DNA from 3 places in the Shimazuella sp. NTD250 genome. Region 2 is predicted to be linked to each of the others. Evidence: riboswitches for the same ligand, from Rfam matches in the RefSeq annotation. Region 2 holds a riboswitch; each other region holds the start of a gene.

Region 1 (2,274 bases), on a different contig from region 2:
TACTTATAGCGAAAAAGACCATTGTATATAATGGTCTTTCATGTCAACACTTTTCTTTTTATCTCACAGCAGCAAAAGAAATTCTCGAATCCAACGCTTGGGACAGATCGTCCATAAGGTCTTCTACGTTTTCCAAGCCTACGGAAAAACGGAGCAATCCATCTGTTATCCCATGTTTTAATCTAACTTCTTGTGGCATTGCCGCATGGGACATCAATGCAGGATAAGATAGAATACTTTCTACAGAACCTAAACTAACGGCAACGATAGGCAGTCGAATCTTTTGAAGTAGTTTCCTTACTTTTGTTCCACTTCCTACATCAAAAGATAATACTGCGCCATGACCACTAGCTTGTTTACATTGTATACGATGACCTTCATGTTCCTCTAAACCGGTATAATATACTTTCTCCACCTCTTTATGCTCTTGTAACCACACTGCTAACTTTTCTGCATTTTTGGAAGATATGTCCAACCTCGCTTGCAGGGTTTTCAATCCCCGTAGAATTAGCCATGAATCTTGCACTCCTAGTACTGCTCCAAACGCATTTTGAAGAGTCTTGATTTGATTTGCTAATTGTTCATCTCTTACCGCTACAAGTCCTGCCACCACATCACTATGTCCGCCCAAAAACTTCGTTGCGCTATGCACAACGATATCGAATCCAAATGCTAATGGACGCTGATAATAAGGTGTTAAAAATGTATTATCGACAATAGATAATAATTTATTTTCTTTTGCTACTTTTACTATCTCGCCTAGATCTGTTACTTTTAGGGTTGGATTGGAAGGAGTTTCGATATAGATTGCTTTCGTATTTGGACGAAGTGCTTGAGTGATAGCTTCTGTTCTGGTTGTATCGACAAAAGTACTGTCAATCCCAAATCGACTTAGCACTTGCGTTAAAATACGATACGTACCACCATAAACATCCTGCGAAACAATGATATGGTCTCCTTTGGACAATAACAGAAACACAGTAGATATTGCTGCCATTCCGGAAGCAAAAGCGAAGCCTCGACAACCACTCTCTAGCTTTGCAATGGTATCTTCCAATGCTTGGCGTGTTGGATTTCCACTTCGGGAATAATCGAATTGCCCCGGATTATCGATATCAAACTGATGAAAGGTAGAAGCTTGATAGATGGGAACACTTGAAGCCCCTGTCTGTGGATCTAACTCATTTCCATTATGCAATAACAATGTCTCTATTCTCATCCAAATCACTCCCCGTTTCGTTTTACTAGGCACGTATTCGTATAAACTACTGAAGTCCTTGTCCTATTTTTTTGCATCAAAAAACCTCTTCTCCTAAGAGAAGAGGCCAGTTTTATCCATCGTTTCCTCTTCCCTTATCTATCAGGAATATACTTCCTGCAGGAATTGGCACCTTATTGATTAAATCAATTGGTTGCCGGGCTTCATCGGGCCAGTCCCTCCGCCGCTCTCGATAAGAGAATTATCAAAATATTATTTTATTCAAGATTTGCACTAGTTATTTTTAGGTTATCCTACATCTGAATAGAAGTCAAACACGAAAACAAAATTATCCGATATTATTGTAAATTGGGGTTCTACACTGGTTGACACCAAATGTAAGTTAATATAACTCCTAAGCAAAAATAATTGCAACTTTTCATAGATTATTATATATTCATCCAAAAGAAAATCCTTAAATCCAAAAGCAAGTACTCGAAAATATCCTGTAACAAATAAACAATCTTCTTTTTCTCCTAACCTTGTAGTATAATCAATAATTGGGAGTAACAATATTAACCAAATACAAATGAATCTTTCTCTTATCAAGAGTGGTGGAGGGACTGGCCCGATGAAACCCGGCAACCAATTGATCTATGGATCAATATGGTGCCAATTCCTGCGGATTATTGGATTCCGCGAGATGAGAGTTGACGATACAATCGTTCACCTTTCATCTTACCCAGATGAAAGGTTTTTTTGATCTTACACAAAGGATGATAGCAATGAACAGAACACCCATTGAAGAGCGACTGAAAGAAAAAATACTTATCATTGATGGAGCGATGGGAACAATGCTTCAACGTGCTCAGTTAACCGCAAAAGATTTTGATGGTGAAGAATATGAAGGGTGTAATGAAATTTTAAATCTAACCCGTCCGGATGTAATTCTTAATATTCATAAATCATATTTAGATGCTGGTGCCGATATCATTGAAACCAATACATTTGGGGCAACTTCTGTTGTTTTAGCGGAGTATGATTTACAAAACCGAACAACAGAAATCAACCAAGCA
Region 2 (2,274 bases):
AAAAAAGCGTTGTTCGTGCAACAGAGGAAAGTTCTATTGAAGTGGAGCCATTAGGGAGAATGAGAACATTAGGAGAGCGTATACAGGCTCGTTTTGGTAAACCTAATACATTAGGATTGGAACTTGATGTGTTACCTTATCAGTTAGGTGTTCGTTATCAGCAGATGCTAGATACAGAAATCAAAGACATCTCTCCTATTATTCGCTTGCAGCGTGCAGTAAAATCAAACTACGAGCTAGCGCAGATTCAGCAGGCTGCTATATTAGTAGATGAAGTTATTCAACAATTGCCTGCTTGGATATCAATAGGTATGACAGAAGTACAATTAGCAGCGAAAATGGAGCAATATTTACGAGTACGTGGAAATATAAATCTCAATCGAATGCGAGGTTACAACCAAGAGTTGTCACTGGGGATGGTAGCTTCTGGTGCGGCAGCAGCAACCCCGACTTATTTTGATGGTCCTGCTGGCGGCTTAGGATTGACAGTTGCTAGTCCACAAGGTGCAAGTTTCAAAAAATTAGCTCAAAACGAACCAATTTTACTCGACTTTAGCACAGTAGTAGAAGGCTATATGATTGATCAAACTCGAATAGCTGTCATTGGTACACTTGAAGACGATCTGGTACAAGCATATGAAGTAAGTCGAAACCTTTTGCGTGCTGTAGAACAGTTAGGAAAACCAGGAGTTACATGGGAGAGTTTATATCAGCATGCTTTAAAAATAGTGGAAGATGCTGGTTTACAAGCTCATTTTATGGGATTTGGGGAAGATCAAGCGAAATTTTTGGGACATGGAGTAGGTTTGGAAATTGACGAGTTCCCCATTTTGGCAAAAGGATTTCAACAACCCTTACAAGAGAATATGGTCATTGCAATCGAGCCTAAATTCACGTTTCCTGGCAGGGGTGTTGTCGGAATAGAAAATACATATGTCGTCAAAAGTAATGGATTAGTATCTCTATCCATTTCTAGCGAAGATGTCATCACTATTTAAAAAGGCTTTGACTGCAAGGAAATAGTATTTTTAACCCAATAACTAGACATCCAATCATGGATAGGGTTGTAGCTGCCTATCCATGATTTCTATAGATAGATGATTATTTCACCAACATTGATAGAAAAGTAATATATATGATAAAATTAGTTTGATAAAAATAAATAAATATTATATTTAAAGATTTTCTCTTATCAAGAGTGGCGGAGGGACTGGCCCGATGAAGCCCGGCAACCAATTGATCTTGATCAATAAGGTGCCAAATCCTGCAGGAATTCCTGGAAGATAAGAGAAGAAGCGGTGTCGAAAACCAGCCTCTTCTCTTAGGAGAAGAGGTTTTTTATGTGAGGAAATGGGTCAGGAGGATGAACAAATGAAAAAAATGGAGACGGAATTAGCGCAGATAGGCTGTAGAAAGGAACCGAAGACAGGAGCTATTAATTTTCCAGTTTATTTTGCAACTGCTTATGAACACGTTGGTGGGGTAAGTACAGGTTATGACTATACGCGGACAGCTAATCCGACCCGAGATGTGCTGCAAGAAAGCATTGCAAGATTAGAACAAGGAGATGAAGGTTTTGCTTGTAGTTCAGGAATGGCAGCCATTCAAACGGTAATGGGATTGTTTTCACAAGGAGATCATTTGATCGTCTCTCTTGATCTTTATGGAGGAACTTATCGATTGTTTGAAGAAAACCTTCGACGCTTCGGTTTGGACTTCACTTATGTAGATTTGCGTAATCTTGAGGATGTAGAAAGTTCCATCCAGGCCAACACACGAGCTATTTTTATCGAAACACCTACCAACCCATTGATGCAGGTCGCTGATATACAAGCGCTTTGCAGCCTAGCTCGCAGACATCAGATCATAACTATTGTGGATAACACTTTTTTGACCCCATACTACCAACGTCCGATTGAATTAGGTGCTGATATCGTCATTCATAGTGCAACGAAGTATTTAGGTGGTCATAATGATGTACTCGCTGGTCTGATCGTGACAAAAGGATCTGAATTATCAGAGCGTGTAAGATACTTGCATAACGCCATAGGGGCAAGTTTAGGACCTCATGACTGCTACTTGTTGATGAGGGGGATGAAAACACTCGCTTTACGGATGGATCGTCATGAAGAAAATGCTCTACAGTTAGCACATTTTCTTCGTGAGCATCCGTTGATCAAGGGAGAAGTATATTATCCAGCTCTCGATGAAAAGGGAAAAGATACACACCTAAAACAAGCTAGTGGATTTGGAGGTATGCTGTCCTTTCGACTA
Region 3 (2,274 bases), on a different contig from region 2:
TTTGTATATGTTTCTTGTAGGGATTCATGCAAATGACGAAAAGCTAGAAGAGGAGAAATTAATGAAAAACGCTGTTCTCCTTGCTCTTGTAGGTATTATACCGGCATTTCTTATGCTGTTTCTGTTAAGTTGGTATGTATACCCATCGATAGGACCAAAATTTACAACACAATTAGTCTATTCGCTGTTTATGGCAGCCAGCATTTCTGTAACAGCTTTTCCTGTACTTGTCCGGATTTTGGATCAGCATAAGTTGATCAAAACAAATTTGGGGAGATTTGTAATATTTGGCGCAAGCATAGAAGATATCATCGCATGGATGATGTTACCAATCATTTTATCTATTGCTGCTCTTAATTTATCTTTCAGCAGTGTTAGTATATTTCTGTATCTGAGTCTTTATCTTGTAGTAATGTTTTTTGTGATCAAACCTCTTTTAAAGTTTTTGATACAAAAGTTTCCTACCCTCCAGCATGAATTTTTCGCAATATTTCTCATTTTGTTTTTAGGCAGCAGTTTGATCACTGAAAAAATGGGACTGCATGCTATTTTTGGAGGTTTTATAGCAGGACTAATTATACCTAGATTAGACCCTGTCACAAAAGATCTCAATGTGAAGATTTCCGATTTTGTTAATACTCTTTTGGTTCCTATTTACTTTGTAAGTTCGGGTTTTAATATCGATTTGCGTTCTTTTACAAACAGTTATCATATCGGGATCATTCTCCTGTTTATTGGTGTAGCATTTATTTGCAAATACTTTACCTGCTTGTTCTTCGCAAAAGGGATAGGATATAGTTGGGGGGAATCAAGTGCCATCGGGGCTTTGATGAATGCTCGTGGGTTGATGATACTCGTGTTTGCAAACATTGGTTTAACCAGTAAATTAATTTCTGCCAATGATTACTGTATTTTATTTCTCATTGCGATTATTACTACGGCTATAACGTCCCCTTTATTAAAATGGTCATTGGGAAAGCAATACAATATGGAAAAGATAGGACAGGAAGAGTATTGACGGTTGCCGCAAAATTCAATATAATCGAGTAAACCGAGTGTTGAACTATATATTTTTAATATCTCTTATCCAGAGAGGCGGAGGGACTGGCCCGATGATGCCCGGCAACCCTAGTGATTCACTAGAAGGTGCCAATTCCTGTAGAGACAAACGTCTCTAACAGATAAGATGAGGAATTTAGAAACCCAAAGCCTCTTCTGGATAAGAAAGAGGCTTTTTTTGTGCGATAAAAAAGGGGGAATTATCATTGAGTACATTTCGACCTGAGACGATTACTGTTCATGGGGGTCAGGCACCAGACCCTGCTACCAATGCAAGAGCCGTTCCTATTTATCAAACAACTTCGTATGTATTTGACGATACACAGCATGCTGCTGATTTATTTGCGTTAAAAGAATTTGGAAATATATATACTCGGATTATGAATCCTACAACGGATATTTTAGAAAAAAGAGTTGCTGAGCTGGAAGGTGGTGTTGGAGCACTTGCAACTAGTTCAGGTCAAGCTGCGATTACGTATTCGATTTTAAATATCGCCAGAGCTGGAGATGAGATTGTAGCCTCAAGCAACCTTTATGGCGGCACCTATAATTTATTTCGGCACACGCTTCCTAAGCTGGGAATTCATGTGCATTTCGTAGATCAGACTAACCCAGATAACTTTCGCAAAGCGATAACAGATAAAACCAAAGCTGTGTTTGCAGAAATCATCGGGAACCCTCAATTAGATGTATTAGATGTAGAAGTAGTAGCCGATGTAGCGCATGAAGCAGGTATACCGCTGATTATTGACAACACGTTTGCCACACCTTATTTAAGTCGCCCATTTGATTTTGGAGCAGATATCATTGTTCATTCTGCAACCAAATTTATCGGAGGACATGGAACGAGTATTGGTGGAATTTTAGTAGACTCTGGAAAGTTTAATTGGAAAAATGGTAAGTTCCCTGATCTAACAGAACCAGACCCAAGTTACCATGGCGTTTCTTATACAGAAGCAGTAGGACCCCTTGCATATATTATTAAAGCACGTGTCCAGCTATTGCGAGATACAGGTGCCGCTATTTCTCCATTTAATGCATTTTTATTGCTGCAAGGGTTAGAAACCCTGCACCTGCGCATGGAACGACATAGTGAAAATGCGCTGAAAGTTGCCAAGTTTTTAGAAAATCACGACAGTATTACATGGGTAAATCACCCTGGGTTAGAAGGTCATCCCTCCTATGAAAAAGCGCAAAAATATTTAGCAAAAGGAC

Evidence for each region. Region 2 has a riboswitch for S-adenosylmethionine ahead of AC5WOF_RS07410 (aminotransferase class I/II-fold pyridoxal phosphate-dependent enzyme). Riboswitches for the same ligand answer to the same signal wherever they lie in the genome.
Region 1: another riboswitch for S-adenosylmethionine. It lies ahead of AC5WOF_RS14070 (aminotransferase class I/II-fold pyridoxal phosphate-dependent enzyme); the one in region 2 lies ahead of AC5WOF_RS07410 (aminotransferase class I/II-fold pyridoxal phosphate-dependent enzyme).
Region 3: another riboswitch for S-adenosylmethionine. It lies ahead of AC5WOF_RS11390 (homocysteine synthase); the one in region 2 lies ahead of AC5WOF_RS07410 (aminotransferase class I/II-fold pyridoxal phosphate-dependent enzyme).

The regions. Positions count from the first base shown of each region.
Region 1 covers NZ_JCAJZS010000005.1:137,696-139,969, forward strand. Annotated here, with positions in the region: gene AC5WOF_RS14070 (aminotransferase class I/II-fold pyridoxal phosphate-dependent enzyme) at 59-1,219, opposite strand; SAM riboswitch class I at 1,351-1,458, opposite strand; SAM riboswitch class I at 1,798-1,908, shown strand; gene metH (methionine synthase) at 1,984-2,274, shown strand, end outside.
Region 2 covers NZ_JCAJZS010000002.1:500,333-502,606, reverse strand. Annotated here, with positions in the region: gene AC5WOF_RS07415 (M24 family metallopeptidase) at 1-998, shown strand, start outside; SAM riboswitch class I at 1,187-1,290, shown strand; gene AC5WOF_RS07410 (aminotransferase class I/II-fold pyridoxal phosphate-dependent enzyme) at 1,372-2,274, shown strand, end outside.
Region 3 covers NZ_JCAJZS010000004.1:111,280-113,553, forward strand. Annotated here, with positions in the region: gene AC5WOF_RS11385 (cation:proton antiporter) at 1-1,018, shown strand, start outside; SAM riboswitch class I at 1,081-1,188, shown strand; gene AC5WOF_RS11390 (homocysteine synthase) at 1,266-2,274, shown strand, end outside.